DNA from 2 places in the Stenotrophomonas sp. Steno-C18 genome. Region 1 is predicted to be linked to the other one. Evidence: riboswitches for the same ligand, from Rfam matches in the RefSeq annotation. Region 1 holds a riboswitch; the other holds the start of a gene.
What was found. Region 1 has a riboswitch for glycine ahead of AC06FE_RS04985 (trimeric intracellular cation channel family protein). Riboswitches for the same ligand answer to the same signal wherever they lie in the genome.

Region 1 (9,349 bases):
AGCCGCGGCGCTGATCCAGCCGGGCGAAACCGTCGCCATGAGCGGCTTCACCGGTTCGGGCTACCCCAAGGCGGTGCCGATGGCGCTGGCCAAGCGCATCGAGGACGTGCATGCGCAAGGCCTGCCGTTCCAGATCAAGCTGATGACCGGTGCCTCCACCGCGCCCGAACTGGACGGCGCGCTGGCCAAGGCCGACGGCATCGCCATGCGCATGCCGTTCCAGACCGACCCCGATGCGCGCAAGCGCATCAACGACGGCAAGCTGGACTACATCGACATCCACCTCTCGCACGTCGCCCAGCACGTGTGGTTCGGTTTCTACGGCGAGATCGACACCGCCGTGGTCGAGGTCTCGGCCATCCGCGCCGATGGTGCGTTGGTGCCGTCCACCTCGGTCGGCAACAACAAGACCTGGCTGGACCTGGCCAAGAAGGTGATCATCGAGGTCAACGAGTGGCAGCCCGCCGACATCGAGGGCATGCACGACATCTACTACGGCACCGCGCTGCCGCCGCACCGCAAGCCGATCCCGCTGATCCACGCCAACGACCGCATCGGCCAGACCACGCTGGACGTGGACCCGGACAAGATCGTGGCGGTGGTGCGCACCAATGGCCCGGACCGCAACAGCCCGTTCAAGCCGATCGACGAGGACAGCCGCCTGATCGCCGGCCACCTGATCGAGTTCCTCAAGCACGAAGTGGCCAAGGGCCGCCTGCCGCACAACCTGCTGCCGCTGCAGTCGGGCGTGGGCAACATCCCCAACGCCGTGCTCGCCGGCCTTGCCGACAGTGGCCTGCGCGGGCTCAGTGCGTTCACCGAGGTGATCCAGGACGGCATGCTGGACCTGCTCAAGTCCGGCGTGCTCGAGTACGCCTCGTGCACCGGCTTCGCGCTGAGCCCGGAGGCGAACGAGGAGTTCAAGCGCAACATCCGGTTCTACCGCGACCGCATCATCATGCGCACGCAGGAAATGTCGAACCACCCGGAGCTGGTGCGCCGGCTGGGCTGCATCGGCATGAACGGCATGATCGAGGTGGACATCTACGGCAACGTGAACTCCACCCACGTCATGGGCAGCCGCATCATGAACGGCATCGGCGGTTCGGGCGACTTCACCCGCAACGGCTTCCTGTCCACCTTCCTGAGCCCGTCGATGGCCAAGGGCGGCAGCATCTCGGCGATCGTGCCGATGGTCAGCCACGTCGACCACACCGAGCACGACGTCTCGATCATCGTCACCGAGCAGGGCCTGGCCGACCTGCGCGGCCTGCCGCCGCGCGCCCGCGCCCGCCAGGTGATCGACAACTGCGCGCACCCGGGCTACCGCGACCAGCTCAACGACTACTTCGACCGCGCCTGCCGCGACAGCTACGGCAAGCACACCCCGCACCTGCTGCCCGAAGCGCTGTCCTGGCACCAGCGCTACATCGACACGGGCAGCATGAAGGCCTGAGCAACGCCCGCGGCAGCGGGCATGCAGTCGCAGCACCGAAGCAGCCGACGGCCCCGCCGCCGGCTGCTTTCATGTGGGAGCAGTGCCACCGACAGGCGCGGACTGCCAGATCCGGCCAGTTCATGCTGCAATGCAGCAGTTACACTGGCACCCGGATGCAGGAGAGAGGCGCCACGCTGGCGCCCGCCGAAGGCGCAGGCTCCCATGATCGCTCAGGCCGGTGGGCTGGAATCCCACCAACCATGCATCCGATACGCCGAGCTGGAGAGAGGTTGCCGGACACCGTCCGTGCAATCCGCCGAAGGGGCACGCGGCCATCGCCGCTGAACTCTCAGGCACAAGGGACAGCGGGAGCGGCACCGGTCAACGCAGTCCCATCCTTGCCCAGGCAGGGGTGGCGGCAGGCGCGTGGCCGGCCCCACCGCTCTGCCTGGAACCCACAGCATGCTGCTTTCCCTCATCTACCTGATCGCCATTTCCGCCGAAGCCATGACCGGCGCGCTGGCCGCCGGCCGGCGCCGCATGGACCTGTTCGGCGTGGTCATGATCGCCTGCGTCACCGCCCTGGGCGGCGGCTCACTGCGCGACATCCTGCTTGGCCACTACCCGCTGGGCTGGGTGAAGCACCCCGAGTACCTGGGCTTCACCGTCTGCGCGGCGCTGGTCGCCACCTGGCTGGCGCGCTGGATGCACCATTTCCGCAGCACCTTCCTGGTGCTGGACGGGCTGGGCCTGATCGCCTTCACCCTGATCGGCTGCGCCATCGCGCGCGAAGCCGGGCATGCGCCGCAGATCGTGCTGATCGCCGGCATGCTCACCGGCGCGTTCGGCGGCGTGCTGCGCGACATCCTCTGCAACGAGGTGCCGCTGATCTTCCAGAAGGAGCTGTACGCGATCATCTCGCTGCTCACCGGTGCGGCCTACCTGCTGTTGCTGCACTGGCAGGTGGCCGACGACACCGCGATCGTGTGCTGCCTGCTGGGCGGTTTCGCACTGCGCCTGCTGGCCATCCGCTACCGCTGGGAGATGCCCAAGTTCGTCTACCAGGATGAGGTGCATTGAGCTGGCCGGTGCTGCCCTCACCCCAACCCCTCTCCCGCGTGCGGGAGAGGGGCCAGGTTCACGACAGCTTGAAGTGATCGGCGCAACTGCAGTTTCAAAGCCCCTCTCCCGCACGCGGGAGAGGGGTTGGGGTGAGGGCAAAACCCAACTACCCCGCCGTCTTGTCCTTCACCGTCGTGCTCGGCCCATTGCCCTTGACGCTGGTGATGCCGGCTTCGCGCGCGGCCTGCGATGCGTACAGCTGGCTGCTGCCGATCACCTGGTGGTTGGCGGCCTTGAGATTGAAATGGTGTCGACCATCGCTGCTGGTCTTGCGCTCGTAATGCGCTTCATCGGGGCTGTTCTTCTGCACCGAGGCGATGCCGTTCTCGGCCGACGCGCGCGTGGTGTAGCGCTCGCTGGTGAGGATCACCTCGGCGTTGCCTGCCTTGAGCACGAAGTAGAACTGCCCGTCCTTGCTCTTCTCCAACTCGTACCAACCTGCCATCACGAACCCTCCGCTTGAGGACGATGCCGACATGCCGCTGGACAGCCGCATGCGTGGCTATGGTGCCCGGCTGCCCGGGCGTTGGCGCCGCCCGGAACGGCGGCTGCAAGCCAGACTCTACCTCAATCCCCAGCCCGCTCCAGCCACGCCAGCTTGTGCTGGCGGGGGAGCTGCTTGATCTGCCATTCCGCGCGCGAGGCGGCGGCACGGTCGGCGTACGGGCGCATGCCCAGTACCCGCAGCGGCGGGTGCGCGCGCGTGTAACGCGCGCCCTTGCCGGCCAGATGGGCCTGGAAGCGCGCCTGTACATCGGTGCTGATACCCGCGTAGTAGCTGCCATCGCGGCATTCCAGCAGGTACAGGAACCAGGCACCGTTACCCACGCGCGCTCCCGCCCGCTGTTACAGGCTCGCCGCGTCGGCGATCTTGCACAGGCCTTCACCCACCGCCTTGTTGGAGGTCAGCTGGCCGCCCTTGATGCTGAAACGCACCTCGACGCGGATGGTGCCGTCGTTCTGGCGGCGCACGGTGGTGCGCAGCGGCACGGTGGAGCCACCGCCACCGCGCACCGTCTGCTCGGCGGCGATGTAGCCGGTCTGCTCGTTCGGCGAGACACCCACCAGCCCCTCGGCCTCGATCGCGGCCACGGTCTTGCGGAAAGCCTCGGGGTAGCTGATGCCTTCGTGGTCGGTGGAGGCCAGGAACTGCTTGCCGGTGGTGAAGCCACCGCTCACCGCCAGGTTCTGCAGGCAGCCACTGCCCGAATCCACGACTTCCCTCTTGGCCATCGCCACGGTCGGCACCAGCATCATTGCCAGCACCATACTGCACGTACGGATACGCATCACTTCCTTCTCCATAAGCGGTGATTTCTAGGCTTCCTGCCGCGTGAGGCGCTCTCCCCTGAGACCACAGCAGGCGGGAGGCGTTGCGCCTCCCGCCGCGTAAATTACTTGGACTGGCCGGTGCGTGCCAGTGTGGCTGTCACGCTTGGCCCAGTCAGGCGGCCGCTTCCAGCTGTGCCTGGCGGCGCCCACGCACGGCCTCGGCCAGCCGCTCAAGCACCTGCACGGTGCTGTCCCAGTCGATGCAGCCGTCGGTGATGCTCTGCCCGTAGACCAGCGGCTGGCCCTGGACCAGCTCCTGGCGGCCGGCCACCAGGTGGCTCTCGATCATCACCCCGACGATGCGCTGCTCACCGCCCTCCAGCTGGCCGGCGATGTCCTCGATCACGCGCGGCTGGTTCTCCGGCTTCTTGCTGCTGTTTGCGTGGCTGGCGTCGATCATCAACCGCGCCGGCAGCTGCGACTTGCCCAGCACCTCGCTGGCCGCCTGCACGCTGGCCGCGTCGTAGTTGGGCGCCTTGCCGCCACGCAGGATCACGTGGCAGTCCGGGTTGCCCTGGGTGGCCACGATGGCGGTGCCGCCCTCCTTGGTCACCGACAGGAAGTGGTGCGGGTGCGAGGCTGCGCCGACCGCGTCGGCGGCGATCTTCACGTCACCGGTGGTGCCGTTCTTGAAGCCCACCGGGCACGACAGCCCGGAGGCCAGCTCGCGGTGCACCTGGCTTTCGGTGGTGCGCGCGCCGATCGCGCCCCAGGCCACCAGGTCGGCGATGTACTGCGGCGAGATCACGTCCAGGAACTCCACGCCCGCCGGCAGGCCGAGGCGGTTGATGTCGCGCAGCAGGCCGCGCGCCACGCGCAGGCCCTTGTTGATGTTGAAGCTGCCGTCCAGGTCCGGGTCGTTGATCAGGCCCTTCCAGCCGACTGTGGTGCGCGGCTTCTCGAAGTACACGCGCATGACGATCTCCAGCTCGCCGCCGAGCGCATCGCGCAGCGGGCGCAGGCGCTGGGCGTACTCCATCGCCGCGACCGGGTCGTGGATGGAACACGGGCCGACCACCACGGCCAGGCGGTCGTCCTGGCCGTGCAGGATGCGGTGCAGCGCGGCGCGGGCATCGGCCACGGTCTGCGAGGCCTCCTCGTCGCAGGGCAGCAGCGACAGCAGCTGGGCCGGCGGGGTCAGCGGTTCAAGTTTGCGGATGCGCAGGTCGTCGGTGTGGGGGGGCATTGCGGGGGTCTCCAATCCAGATCGTGAAGGGTGTGGCCCCAGCGTTGGCGGCATGAAAAAAGCCGCCAGGTTCGCTGGCGGCTTTTCGGGAATGCGTCTGAAGGTTTCTTCAGGGTGAGCGCAGTCCTTCCTCCGCCAGCGGCTTCGGAAAGTAATACCAAAAGTAAAAGCTGGCGCGGGCTGCGTTCATGGGATGCATTGATAACACGCTTTTTTGTGCAATGCGACAGTTACAGCCGCAACGGACGCGGCGGTGGTTTCGTTCATCCAGCGCCGTCGTGGGCCGGCCCCGGTCGCCGCGCTTCACCCCGGCGGCCACATACTGCAGCGCAGTCCACTCCTGTCCCACATGCCGATGAGCACCCCGAGCCCCGACCTGCTGCAGATCGCCTGCCCGCACTGCAATGCCATCAACCGCGTGCCGGGCACGCGGCTGGCGCAGTCGCCTGCGTGCGGCCGCTGCCACCAGGCCCTGTTCACCGCCGTGCCGATCGCCCTGGATGAGGCAGCCTTCCAGGCACATGCGCAGCGCTCGCAGATTCCGCTGCTGATCGACTTCTGGGCGGCATGGTGTGGCCCCTGCCGGCAGATGGCACCGGAGTTCGCCAAGGCTGCCGCGCAGCTGGAACCACACATGCGGCTGGCCAAGGTCGACACCGAGGCGCAGCCGGCGCTGGCCGCGCGCTTTGCCATCCGCAGCATCCCGACCATGGTGCTGCTGCAGGGCGGGCGCGAGATCGCGCGCCAGTCCGGCGCGATGTCGGCCAGCCAGATCGTGCAGTGGGCCCGTCGCTGACGACGGCATCGAACACACATGGCAGGTCTGCGCCAATGGGCCAGGGAGCTGAAGCGACAGACGCTGGTCGTCTACTTCGTGGCGCGCGACCCGCGCACGCCATGGCCGCTGCGCCTGCTCGCCCTCGGGATCGCGGCGTACGCGCTGAGCCCCATCGATCTCATCCCGGACGTCATCCCGCTCCTGGGCTATCTCGACGACCTGGTGATCGTGCCGCTCGGTCTGCTGCTGGTGCTGCGCCGGGTGCCGGCAGAAGTACTCGATGACGCCCGGCAGCGGGCTGCGGCCGCGGCGACACGGCCGGTCAGCCGCGCCATGGCCGCCATCATCGTGGTCGTCTGGATCGCATCGCTGACGGCGCTGGGGGCATGGCTCTGGCGGTCGATGCCGGCCTGATTCCTGCCTGGACGTGCGTTCGCGCGTAGCAACCTGATCCAGGCGATGCCGTGCGTTCATCGTTGGAGCGAACCACGGTCGTTGGCGTCCGGCTGTTGCCGCAGTACACCGTGGCAAGGCCGTTGGTGTGGCGTTGTTTCCTGACGGAACAATGGCGACTGTAACCCCGTTGTCCCGAAACAGAACGGTGGAAACCACGCAGGAATGCGGGCCACGCGTGGTTGGCGATGCCGCGCATTACAGCTGCCGGGCGACTCCCCATACTGGACTGCCCCATCGCCACTCCGCCACGCGCATGCGTACCGAATCCCGGTTGCTCCAGATGTTCGTCGCCGTGGCCGACGCGCTGTCCTTCACCCGCGCGGCCGACGCCCTGCACGTTGCCCAGCCATGGCTGTCCGCGCAGATCCGCAAGCTCGAACGACAATTGGGCTTCGAGCTGTTCATCCGCGACAGCCGGCGCGTCGCGCTGAGCGAACAGGGGGCCGCGCTGCTCGCGCCGGCACGGGCGGTGATGCAGGCACTGGATGCGTTCAACGCCGGCGCGCTGCTGCTGCGCCGGCAGCAGGAGTGGCCGTTGCTGCGGATCGGGCTGCCACCGTATTCGCACCTGTTCGCCGAACGCGTGGTGCTGCTGGAACGTTTCGCGCAGATCCATCCACGGCTGCGCATCGAGACCGTGGTCGGCTGGAGCCCGGAGCTGGTCGAGAAGGTGGCCGACGAGAAGCTGGACATGGCGTTCGTCGTTGGCGAGGTGATCGATCCGGCACTGGAGTACCGGGTCGTGGCCCAGTCCAGCTGCGAACTGCTGTGCCGCCGGGACGACCCACTGGCACAGCTCGACGTGGTCAGCGACCGCGACCTGCATGGCAGGACGGTGCTGGTCTTCGAGCGTGCCCTGAACCCACCGCTGTACGACCAGTTGTTCAACGGTCCCAAACGCGCCGGCGCGGTGTTGCGCGTGGACCACGAAATGATGAGCGACCTGTGGCTGGAGCACATCCTGGCCAACCGGGCGCTGGGCCTGAACTTCATCCGCCGTCCCCCCGCGCAGTTACAGGAACAGCTCTGCGCACGGCCGATGATCGACCAGCGCCCGGTGCTGCTGCGGCTGGCGCGCCGCCGCGGCACTCCCCATCCGGCCACGGAACTGTGCTGGCGCATGGCATCGGCGTTCGAGGGCATCGCCGATGCCGGCTGAGCGCCGCGGGCAAGAGCAAACACGTCTGGATGGCCATGCTTTTCGTATTGGACGCGTCCCCCGCCGTTTCCGATAGTGCATTGCATGCCGCGTCTTCTTGAACCTGTTCACGTCCTGCACGGACACGTCCGAACAACGGGCCGGGCGCATGCCGCCCAGGCGCGTGAACAGCTTCAAGCCGGCGCATGGCGTGCGCCCCCTCAGGTGCCCTGACCTCATCCGCTACCGCACGTGGCACGCGCGTCCGTTCCCGCGCGGGCAACAACCGTCGCGTGCCGGCGGCGCCCGATTGCACGAGAACTCCCCCATGAATGCACGATTGAATGCACACGCCGATGCGCCTGCCTCGCTCGATGGGCTGCTGCGCCCCCGCGCCATCGCGCTGGTCGGCGCCACCGAACGCTCCCGCTGGTCCAACGGGGCATTCGCCAACCTCGGCGAACTCGGCTACGCAGGCCAGGTACACGTGGTCAACCCGCGCGGCGGCCATATCCACGGACTGCGTGCCGCCGCCTCCTGCCGGGCGATCGGCGAACCGGTGGACGCGGCACTGCTGATGGTGCCCTCGCATGCCATCGAGGATGCCTTCGCCGACCTGCACGAGGCGGGCATCGGCAATGCGGTGATCCTGACCTCCGGCTTTGCCGAGACCGGCGATGAGGGTGCACGCCGCCAGGCCGCGCTGGCGGGCCTGGCACGGCAGCATCAGGTCAACCTGCTCGGGCCGAACTGCCTGGGGCTGATCAATTACATCGACCGCATCCCCTTGTGGACGATCGGCCTGCCTACCCGCCTGACCGGCAATGTCGCGTTGATCTCGCAAAGCGGTGCCACCGCCAGCTACATCGCCGACCATGCCGGGCGCCAGGGCGTGGGACTGAGCTACATCGTCTCCACCGGCAATGAAGCCGGCCTCAGCGTGGCACGCCTGGTCGACTACCTGGTCGATGACGAAGCCACCCGGGTCATCTGCCTGTTCCTGGAAACCACGCGCGACACCGTGACGCTGGCAGCCGCCGCGCGGCGTGCGTTGGCCGCCGGCAAGCCGGTGGTGGCGTTGAAGATCGGCACCAGCCCGGTCACCGCGAAAGCCGCGCAGGCGCATACCGGCTCGCTGGTCGGCGATGACCGGGTGTTCGACGCCGCCTGCCGGCAGCTGGGCATCATCCGCGTACGTTCGATCGATGACCTGGTGGCCACCGCCGCATTGCTGTCGCGCCTGCGACCGCGCGGTGGTGGCAACGTCGCCGCCATCGCCATTTCCGGTGGCATCTGCGAGATCGCCGCCGACCGCGCCGAAGCCAGCGGCCTGGCACTGCCCGAGTTGTCCGTGCGCAGTCGTGACGCGCTGCGCGAGGTGATGCCGTCCTTCAGCACACCGCACAACCCGCTGGACCTCACCGGCGCGGCCATCCTCGACCCGGCGCTGTTCGCGCGCAGTATCAAGGTGCTCGACCAGGACCCCGAGATCGGCCTGATCGCCTGCCTGTACGACCTGCCCACCGAGCCCCGCCATGGCTACAGCCAGCAGGTGATCCAGCAGGTGGGGCAGGCGTTCTCCGCCGCCAGCACGCCCGGCGTGCTGCTCAGCATCGCACCGCGACCGGTGCCGGATTTCAGCCGGATGCTGGCCGAGCACCATGGCCTGGTCTATCTGGGCGTGGGCCTGGACCGCGGCGTGGCCGCCATCGCCCAAGCCCAGTGGTGGGCACGACAACATCCTCTTTCCCCGCAGCCATCCCGCACCGCGTTGCCGGCCGGCGAAGACGTGCAACGCCCGCGGTCGGAGCGGGAGACGCTGGATTTCCTGGTGACCCAGGGCGTGCCGGTGGTGCCGGCGCGGATGGCGAGCGACCCGGTGCAGGCGCAGGGCCATGC
Region 2 (9,349 bases), on a different contig from region 1:
GGCCACCGACCGCATCGTGCTGCAGGCCGCTGCGCTGGAGTTCGGCGACAGCCGCCTCAGTGATGGCGGCAAGGGCCAGCCGCTGGTCGCCAAGGTCAGCGTCGATGCCGACAACCAGACCGCCACCTTCGCCTTCGACAAGCCGCTGGCACCGGGGCGCTACACGCTGAGCACCGCGTACCGCGGCACCATCAATACCCAGGCCAACGGGCTGTTCGCGCTGGATTACCCGACCGACTCGGGCAAGAAGCGCGCGCTGTTCACCCAATTCGAGAACTCCGATGCGCGGCGCTTCATCCCCTCGTGGGACGAGCCGGGGTTCAAGGCCACCTTCGACCTGACCCTCAATGTGCCCAGCGCGCAGATGGCGGTGAGCAACATGCCGGCCACCGCCACCCGCGAGCTGGGCAACGGGCTCAAGCAGGTGGTCTTCCAGACCACGCCGAAGATGTCGACCTACCTGCTCTTCATGTCGGCCGGCGAGTTCGAGCGCAGCGCCGTCACCGCCGACAACGGCACCGAGATCGGCGTGGTGGTGCCGGCCGGCAAGCTGTCGCAGGCGCAGTTCGCGCTGGACGCCAGCCGTGACGTGATCGCCGAGTACAACGACTACTTCGGCGTGCCGTATCCGCTGCCCAAGCTCGACAACGTGGCCGCGCCGGGCGGCAGCCAGTTCTTCAGCGCGATGGAGAACTGGGGCGCGATCTTCACCTTCGAATACGCGCTGTTGCTGGACCCGGCGGTTTCCAGCGTCTCGGACAAGCAGGCGGTCTTCAGCATCGCCGCGCATGAGATCGCGCACCAGTGGTTCGGCAACCTGGTGACCATGGCGTGGTGGGACGACCTGTGGCTCAACGAAGGCTTCGCCACCTGGATGGAAGGCCGCACCACCCGCAAGCTGCACCCGGAGTGGGACCTGAACAACGTCGACGCGGCCATGACCAGCCGTGGTGCGATGGGGCGCGATGCGATGGCGACCACGCATCCGATCGTGCAGCACGTGGCCACCGTGGAGCAGGCCAGCCAGGCCTTCGACGGCATCACCTACGGCAAGGGCGCGGCGGTGATCAGCATGTTCGAGGACTACGTGGGCAGCGACGCATGGCGCGATGGTGTGCGCAGCTACGTGCGCGCGCATGCCTACGGCAATGCGGTCACCGATGACCTCTGGCGCGAGATCGCCAAGGCGGCGCCGGACAAGCAGTTCATCGAAGTGGCACACGATTTCACCCTGCAGCCGGGCATCCCGCTGATCCGCAGCGCCAGCGCCTGCATCGACGGCAAGACCCGGGTGACGCTGCAGCAGGGCGAATACACCATCGACCGCAAGGACAAGCAGCCGTTGCGCTGGCGCGTGCCGGTGACCGTGCGCGGCGCCGACGGCAAGGACGTGCGTACCCTGGTCGACGGCAGCGCCACCGTCGACCTGCCGGGCTGCGCCGGGCCGGTACTGGTCAACGCCGGGCAGAAGGGCTACTACCGCACGCTGTACTCGCCGGAGCAGTTCAAGGCATTGAGCGATGGCTTCGAGCGCCTGCCGGTGGTCGACCAGCTCGGGGTGATGATGGATGCCAGCGCGCTGGCAGCCGTCGGCCTGCAGCCGGAGGCCGATACGCTGGACCTCACCGCCAAGGTGGCCGGCGATGCGCCGCCGGACCTGTGGCAGCGCGTGTCGCGCACGCTGGGTGGGCTGGACGACCTGTTCGAAGGTGATGCCACGCGCCAGGCGGCATTCCGCAAGTACGCCTACGCCCGTCTGGAGCCGGTGCTGGCCTCGCTGGGCTGGGATGACCGGGACGGCGAATCGGCGCAGACGCGCCAGCTGCGCGGCGGCCTGATCGCCATGCTCGGCGCGATGGACGACCCGCAGGTGATCGCCGAAGCGCGCCGCCGCTTCGCCGCCTTCCTGGCCAAGCCCGAATCGCTGTCGCCGGAGTTGCGCCGCACCGTGCTGGGCGTGGTCGCACGACACGCCGATGCCGCGACCTGGGAGCAGTTGCATGCCCTGGCGAAGAAGGAGACGTCCTCGATGGTGCGCGACCAGTACTACCACCTGCTGGCGCAGAGCAAGGACGTGACGCTGGCACAGCGTGCGCTGGACATGGCCTTGACCGAAGAGCCGGGCGCGACCAACGGTGCCGGCATGATCGGCGGCGTGTCGCGCGAGCACCCGGACCTGGCCTTCGACTTCGCGGTGGCCAACCGCGAGAAGGTGGAGACGCTGGTGGACGGTACCTCGCGGGCAGGCTACTTCCCGCAGCTGGGGGCCTCGGCCGACAACCTGCAGATGGTCGACAAGATCAACGCCTTCGCCGACAAGTACATCGCCGCCACCTCGCGCCGCGATGCGGAGACGGTGATCGCCGGTATCCAGACGCGGGTGAAGCTGCGCGCCGAGCGCAAGCCACAGGTGGATGCCTGGTTGCGGAAGAACGGGTACTGAGGCGCTTTGGGGAGGCTGCCCTCACCCCAACCCCTCTCCCGCAGGCGGGAGAGGGGCTCAGTTCCCTGCAGGTTGAAGCATTGCTGGCAATTGCCGCTTTAAAGCCCCTCTCCCGCCTGCGGGAGAGGGGTTGGGGTGAGGGCGGCTTCTAGCTCTCAGCCCCCAGCGCCCAAACAAAAAGCCAGCCGGTTTGCACCGGCTGGCTTTGTCACATCAAGCCAACGCAGAAGCCGATCAGGCTTCCACGTCTTCCTTGTACGCATCCACCGGGATGCAGGCACACATGATGTTCTTGTCGCCGTACACGTTGTCCACGCGTGCCACCGGCGGCCAGTACTTCTGCAGCTTCAGCGACGGCAGCGGGAAGGCGGCCAGTTCGCGCGGATAGGCGTGGGTCCACTCGCTGGCCGACACCGCGCCGGCGGTGTGCGGGGCGTGCTTGAGCGGGTTGTCCTCGCGGTCCAGGCGACCGTCCTCGATGGCCTGGATCTCCTCGCGGATCTGGATCATCGCGTCGATGAAACGGTCCAGCTCGTGCTGCGATTCGCTCTCGGTCGGCTCCACCATCAGCGTGCCGGCGACCGGGAAGCTCAGGGTCGGGGCGTGGAAGCCGAAGTCGATCAGGCGCTTGGCCACGTCCTCGGCGCCGATGCCGGAGGTCTTCTCCAGCGGACGCACGTCCAGGATGCACTCGTGTGCCACCAGGCCGTTGCGGCCGGTGTACAGCGTCTTGTAGTGCGGGGCCAGGCGCTTGGCGATGTAGTTGGCATTGAGCAGTGCCACCTGGGTGGCCTTGCGCAGGCCGGCGGTGCCCATCAGGGTGATGTACATCCAGCTGATCGGCAGGATCGAGGCGCTGCCGAAGCTGGCCGCGCTGACCATGCCGACCGGGCCGTTGTCACCGAGCTTGCCCGGCAGGAACGGGGCAAGGTGCGACTTGACCGCGCACGGGCCCACGCCCGGGCCGCCGCCGCCGTGCGGGATGCAGAAGGTCTTGTGCAGGTTCAGGTGCGACACGTCCGAGCCCCACTTGCCGGGCTTGGCCACGCCGACCAGGGCGTTCATGTTGGCGCCGTCGGTGTACACCTGACCGCCATGCTGGTGGATGATCTGGCAGATCTCGACCACCTCTTCCTCGAACACGCCGTGCGTGGACGGGTAGGTCATCATGATCGCGGCCAGGCGGTCGCTGTACTTCTCGGCGTTGCGGCGGATGTCCTCGACGTCGACGTTGCCGTTGGCATCGGTTTTGGTGACGACGACGGTCATGCCGCACATCTGCGCCGAGGCCGGGTTGGTGCCGTGCGCCGAATCCGGGATCAGGCAGATGTCGCGATGGCCTTCGCCGCGCGAGCGGTGGTAGGCGCGGATCGCCAGCAGGCCGGCGTATTCGCCCTGCGCGCCGGAGTTCGGCTGCAGGCTCACCGCGTCGTAGCCGGTACATTCGACCAGCATCGCTTCCAGCCCGTCGATCAGTTCCTTGTAGCCCTGCGCCTGGTCGGCCGGTGCCAGCGGGTGGATGTTGGCGAACTCCGGCCAGGTCACCGGGATCATCTCGGCGGTGGCGTTGAGCTTCATGGTGCAGCTGCCCAGCGGGATCATGGTGCGATCCATCGCCAGGTCCTTGTCGGCCAGCGAGCGCAGGTAGCGCAGCATCTCGTGCTCGCTGTGGTGCGTGTTGAACACCGGGTGGGTCAGGAACGCACTGGTGCGCAGCAGACCCTTGGGCAGGGCATCGGCGGTGGCGGCGTCCAGTGCATCCACGTCGACCGTGGCACCAAACAGCTGGCCCAGCGCGACGATGTCGGCGCGGGTGGCGGTTTCGTCCAAGCTGATGCTGACCGCGCCGGCATCGATCACGCGCACGTTGATGCCCGCGGCCACGGCCTTGGCCTGTACCGCCGCGGCGTCGACGCCGGTGACGTGCAGGGTATCGAAGAAGTCATTGCCCACAGCAACACCGGCCGTGCGCAGCGCGCTGGCCAGGATCGCGGCCAGGCGGTGGGTGCGGCGGGCGATGCGCAGCAGGCCTTCCGGGCCGTGGTAGACGGCGTACATCGAGGCCATCACCGCCAGCAGCACCTGCGCGGTGCAGATGTTGGAGGTGGCCTTCTCGCGGCGGATGTGCTGCTCACGGGTCTGCAGGGTGAGGCGGTAGGCCGGCTTGCCTTCGGCATCGACCGACACGCCGATCAGGCGACCCGGCATCGAGCGCTTGTAGGCGTCACGGCAGGCCATGAACGCCGCATGCGGGCCACCGAAGCCGAACGGCACGCCGAAACGCTGGCTGTTGCCGATGGCGATGTCCGCGCCCCATTCACCGGGAGCGGCGATCAGGGTCAGCGCGAGCAGGTCGGTGGCCACGGCGACCAGGCCCTGGCGGGCGTGGATGGCCTCGACCAGCGCCTTGTGGTCACCGATGTGGCCGGTGGTGTCCGGGTACTGCAGCAGCACGCCGAACACGTCGGCGGTCATGGCTTCGGCCGGGGTGCCGACCTGCAGCTCGATGCCCATCGGCTCGGCGCGGGTGCGCAGCAGTTCCAGCGTCTGCGGGTGCACGGCGTCGTGCACGAAGAACACCTTGGACCTGGACTTGGCCGAACGCTTGGCCAGGGTCATCGCCTCGGCGGCAGCGGTGGCTTCGTCCAGCAGCGAGGCGTTGGCGATCTCCATGCCGGTCAGGTCGGCGACCAGGGTCTGGAAGTTGATCAGCGCTTCCATGCGACCCTGCGAGATCTCCGCCTGGTACGGGGTGTAGGCGGTGTACCAGGCCGGGTTCTCCAGGATGTTGCGCAGGATCACGTTCGGCGTGTGGGTGCCGTAGTAGCCCTGGCCGATGAAGCTGCGCAGCACCTTGTTCTTGCCGGCGATGGCGCGGATCTTGGCCAGCGCCTCGACCTCGGTGAGCGATTCGGGCAGCGCCAGCGGTGCCGGCGACTTGATCGAGCCCGGCACGATGGCGTCGGTCAGGGCTTCAAGCGAATCATGGCCAACGGTGCGCAGCATCTGCGCGATTTCGGCATCGTTGGGGCCGATGTGGCGGTCGACGAACGCGGAGGAGTGTTCGAGTTCGCGCAGCGAAGGGGTGTTCTGGGTCATGGCTGACGTCCGGAGAAGGCATGCAGGGCTGGGGCGGTGAGCCAGGCAAGCACCGGTACGGCCCTGCTGCCGCGCAGGCGGCATCACGGCCGGCAAGCCGGTGGCTTGCCTCGCGCCCCTCTGTCCTTTTGCCTGAGAGTTTGGAAGCAACGCGACGAGGATCGTGTGCTTCGTGCCCCTTCGGCGCCGGATTGAACCGGTCTCTCCAGAGTTTTGGTGCAGGTGGTATCGGGCCTGAGCGATTTACGGGCGTTTGCGCCTTCGGCAGCGGGGTCAGCCGCTTCTCCCACCGTGTTCGTACAGCTGGCCGATTATAGCCCGGGGCAGACCTGCGCACCGGCTTGGATTACCATTCCGTTCCCGGCCCGAGGATCGCGCGTTGCACGCGGTGGGCGGGGAGGCCGGTACCGCGGGCTGACGCGGGTTCATGTCCGGATAAACAGGCGCGATATGGCCGCGCGGCGTTACCGTGTCCGGCCCTGTTCATTTTCCCTCCCGCACCGGTGTGCCTGCCGGTGCCGATGCACGTTGTTCCACAGGAAGCCATGAAAGCAAGCAAGCAGGTTTCGCTGCGACGGATCGCCGCACTGGTGGCCGGGTTGTCGATGTTCGGCCCGTTCGCCATCGACGCGGTGTTCCCCGCGTTCCCGCAGATCGGCGCGCAGATGGGCGCCGACAAACTGGCCATGCAGCAGGTCATCAGCGTCTACCTGCTCACCTATGCGCTGATGAGCCTGGTCCACGGCGCGCTGTCCGATGCGCTGGGCCGCAAGCGGGTGATCATCGGTGGGCTGGTGGTGTTCATCCTGGCCTCGATCGGCTGCGCGCTGTCGCGCGACATGGGCTCGCTGCTGCTGTTCCGCGGCCTGCAGGGCCTGTCCGCCGGCGTGGGCTACATCATCGGCCGGGCGGTCATCCGTGACCTGTACGACGGCGACGACGCCCAGCGGCTGATGAGCCAGGTGTCGATGATCTTTTCCATCGCCCCGGCCATCGCCCCGATCATCGGTGGCTGGCTGCTGGGCTGGAGCCATTGGCAGGGCATCTTCTGGTTCCTGGTGGCGTTCTCCACGCTGCTGCTGGTGGTTACCTGCCTGTGGCTGCCGGAAACCCACCCGCCGCAGGCCCGGCTGAGCCTGCGCCCGGCACGGCTGGCCCAGGATTACTGGAGCATCGCGGTCAACCCGCGCTTCCTGCGCCTGGCCCTGGCCGGCTCGCTGGGCTTTGGCGGGCTGTTCCTGTACATCGCCTCGGCACCGGCCTTCATCCTGGACCTGCTGCACCTGAACGAGCAGCAGTTCGCCTGGTTGTTCATCCCGACCATCGGCGGCATGGCGCTGGGCGCCTATGCCTCCGGCCGCGCGGCCGGGCGCATCGCCGGCGCGCGCGCGGTGCGGATCGGCTATGCGTTCATGGCGGTGGCGGCGGTCTACAACATCGCCTACAACGCGTTGGCCCCGCAGATGAGCGTGCCGTGGGCGGTGCTGGCGCTGACCCTCAATTCGTTCGGCGTGGCGCTGATCTTCCCGATCCTGAGCCTGGCGATCCTGGACATGTACCCGCGCCAGCGCGGCACGGCCTCCTCGATGCAGGCCTTCAGCACGCTGGTGACCAATGCGGTCATCGCCGGCGTGCTGTCGCCGCTGCTCAGCCGCAGTGGCCTGAGCCTGGCCATCGGCGCGGCGTTGTTCGCGCTGGGTAGCGGGCTGATGTGGAAGTGGGAGCGCATCAGCCAGCGCGCCCAACGCAACACCCCGGCGGCCTGATCCATCTTCACCCCCGATCGGGGACACTATCCCTGCCGCCATCAGCGGCGACGGCAAAGAGCACATCACGATGTCGATTCAATCCAAGGGCCGCCGCGAGGCGAAGAAGAAACTGGCCGAGCGCGCCCGCAACCAGGCCGAGGCCAACCCGGCACCGAAGGCCAAGGTCGAGCCGCACGCCGAACTGCGTGACCAGCAGCGCAGCCTGCTGGCGGGCATCGTCCGCCGCGACGGCGAGTGGGTGCTGGGCATGGACGGCAAGATCGCCGGGGAGACCACCAGCGCCGCACGCGTGCTGGCGCTGATCATGCAGGCCGCCGAATGGCACGAGAACAACAACACCCCGGTGCGCCTGATGTATTCCGACGCACTGAAGGACGCCGCGCACGCGGAGGTAGCCGAGCAGGGTATCGATTTCGACACCTACAAGCGCAACCTGGCCGGTGAGCTGGGCGTGGGCGCGAAGAGCGCCGCTGGCACGCATTGAGCGTCTGCGGGGAAGTTGCCGGATCAGCGAAGGCGCCCAGGGCGCCTTTGTTGTTTCTGCGGCAGGCGTGTCACCTGGAGCGGCAGGCCCATCCCTTCAAGGTGCAGCGATGTCGCCCCTATGCCTGTGATGTCACATGGGGCGCCGGCATTGCCCGTTGAAGCGGCACGGATGTCGAAAAAAGCGTCAGTCATGCCGCTTCGGATGGCAGGCATCGGGTGGGATGTTCCAGCGATGCCGCGGGAAGTGGCAACGGTGCCGGGAAAAGCGGCAACGATGACGCCATGGGCCCCGATGGCACACCGACCCGGTCGCCAGGGATCCGCAGGAGCGGCCTTCCATCCAGCTGCCTGGCCCGGTAATCAGTCCTCTTCGATCCGCATGCTGCCCAGCACCTGCTCGGCCTTGGCCTGCAGGTTCGGGTCGCGGTGAGCGTCGGTGTAGCGGTGGAAGTAGCGCAGCTCGTAGCCAACATCGGCGTAGCGCGGCGAACCGCAGGACAAGGTGTATTGCTCGGCCCATTGCCGTTGTCCATCGGCGGCGGGTTGCCGCAGCTCAAGCCGCAGGTGGATGCTGGCGCAGCGCTTGTCCGCCGGGTATTCGCTTACCTGCAGGTGGTTGATGGTGGCGACGGGACTGTTGGAGAAGTCCTGCTCCAGCTTGCGCCGGATGTTCTCGATGTAGCCGGAAAGGGGGCTGGTCGGGACATCGGGCCGGGTCATGTAGGCCTCGATCTTCCTGCTGTCGGTGGTCGAGCCCGCGTTCCAGTCGACGCTGAGGTTTCCGCTGCCCCACTTGTCCTGTTTCCAGTCCTTGCCCGCCGGCGGTGTGAACGTGAAGCCGAAGGCGCGATCGCGTTCGGTGTAGCCGACGCGGAGGGGCTCGGTGTGTTGTGCCGCCCATCCGGCCGCAGTCTGCGTGGCGAGCAGGAGGAAAAGCACGGTGCGCGCTGCAGGGGGCATTCGGGTCTCCAGGAGTAGGCGGGCAAGATGTTCATGCCAATGCGGGCTGTCAATGTCGGGCCGGTGGAGCCTGGCCCGCATCCGCATGATCTCCGTCATGCGCCTGACCGTGGATGAACGAAGGGCGCCGAAACGGCGCCCTTCGTGGTCAACCCGGTCCGTCGTGTTTACGGCGTGCTCGTCGGTGCGGCGACGGCTGCCGGCGGTGCTGCCGTCCAGCCGCACATCTGGCCTTCGTTCTGCTGCTTCAGCCATTCCTGCAGCGGGGCGAAGTATTCCAGCATCGGGCCGGCGTCGAGCTTGTCGTTGCCGGTCAGCTCCTTGAGCGTGGCCTGCCACGGCTGGCTGGAGCCCTTGCTCAGCATCGCCCAGAACTTCTGGCCGGCTTCCTTGTTGCCATAGAAGCTGCACTCGTTGAGCGGGCCGGTGTAACCGGACGCATCGCACAGGCCCTTGTAGAACTGGTACTGCAGGATGCGCGCCAGGAAGTAGCGCAGGTACGGGGTGTTGCCCGGCACGTGGTACTTGGCGCCGGCGTCGAAGAACTCCTCGCCGCGTGCGCTGGCCGGGGCCACGCCCTGGTACTGGGCCT

Region 2: another riboswitch for glycine. It lies ahead of gcvP (aminomethyl-transferring glycine dehydrogenase); the one in region 1 lies ahead of AC06FE_RS04985 (trimeric intracellular cation channel family protein).

What each region holds. Positions count from the first base shown of each region.
Region 1 is NZ_JBWJOX010000002.1:102,860-112,208, forward strand. Features, by position in the region: gene AC06FE_RS04980 (acetyl-CoA hydrolase/transferase family protein) at 1-1,456, shown strand, start outside; glycine riboswitch at 1,605-1,694, shown strand; glycine riboswitch at 1,708-1,814, shown strand; gene AC06FE_RS04985 (trimeric intracellular cation channel family protein) at 1,901-2,518, shown strand; gene AC06FE_RS04990 (YegP family protein) at 2,667-3,005, opposite strand; gene AC06FE_RS04995 (GIY-YIG nuclease family protein) at 3,128-3,388, opposite strand; gene AC06FE_RS05000 (hypothetical protein) at 3,407-3,850, opposite strand; gene AC06FE_RS05005 (3-deoxy-7-phosphoheptulonate synthase) at 4,005-5,078, opposite strand; gene trxC (thioredoxin TrxC) at 5,434-5,874, shown strand; gene AC06FE_RS05015 (YkvA family protein) at 5,893-6,270, shown strand; gene AC06FE_RS05020 (LysR family transcriptional regulator) at 6,566-7,471, shown strand; gene AC06FE_RS05025 (acetate--CoA ligase family protein) at 7,779-9,349, shown strand, end outside.
Region 2 is NZ_JBWJOX010000004.1:141,175-150,523, forward strand. Features, by position in the region: gene AC06FE_RS10010 (M1 family metallopeptidase) at 1-2,443, shown strand, start outside; gene gcvP (aminomethyl-transferring glycine dehydrogenase) at 2,678-5,542, opposite strand; glycine riboswitch at 5,653-5,761, opposite strand; gene AC06FE_RS10020 (multidrug effflux MFS transporter) at 6,088-7,308, shown strand; gene AC06FE_RS10025 (hypothetical protein) at 7,379-7,795, shown strand; gene AC06FE_RS10030 (hypothetical protein) at 8,158-8,736, opposite strand; gene AC06FE_RS10035 (M2 family metallopeptidase) at 8,925-9,349, opposite strand, start outside.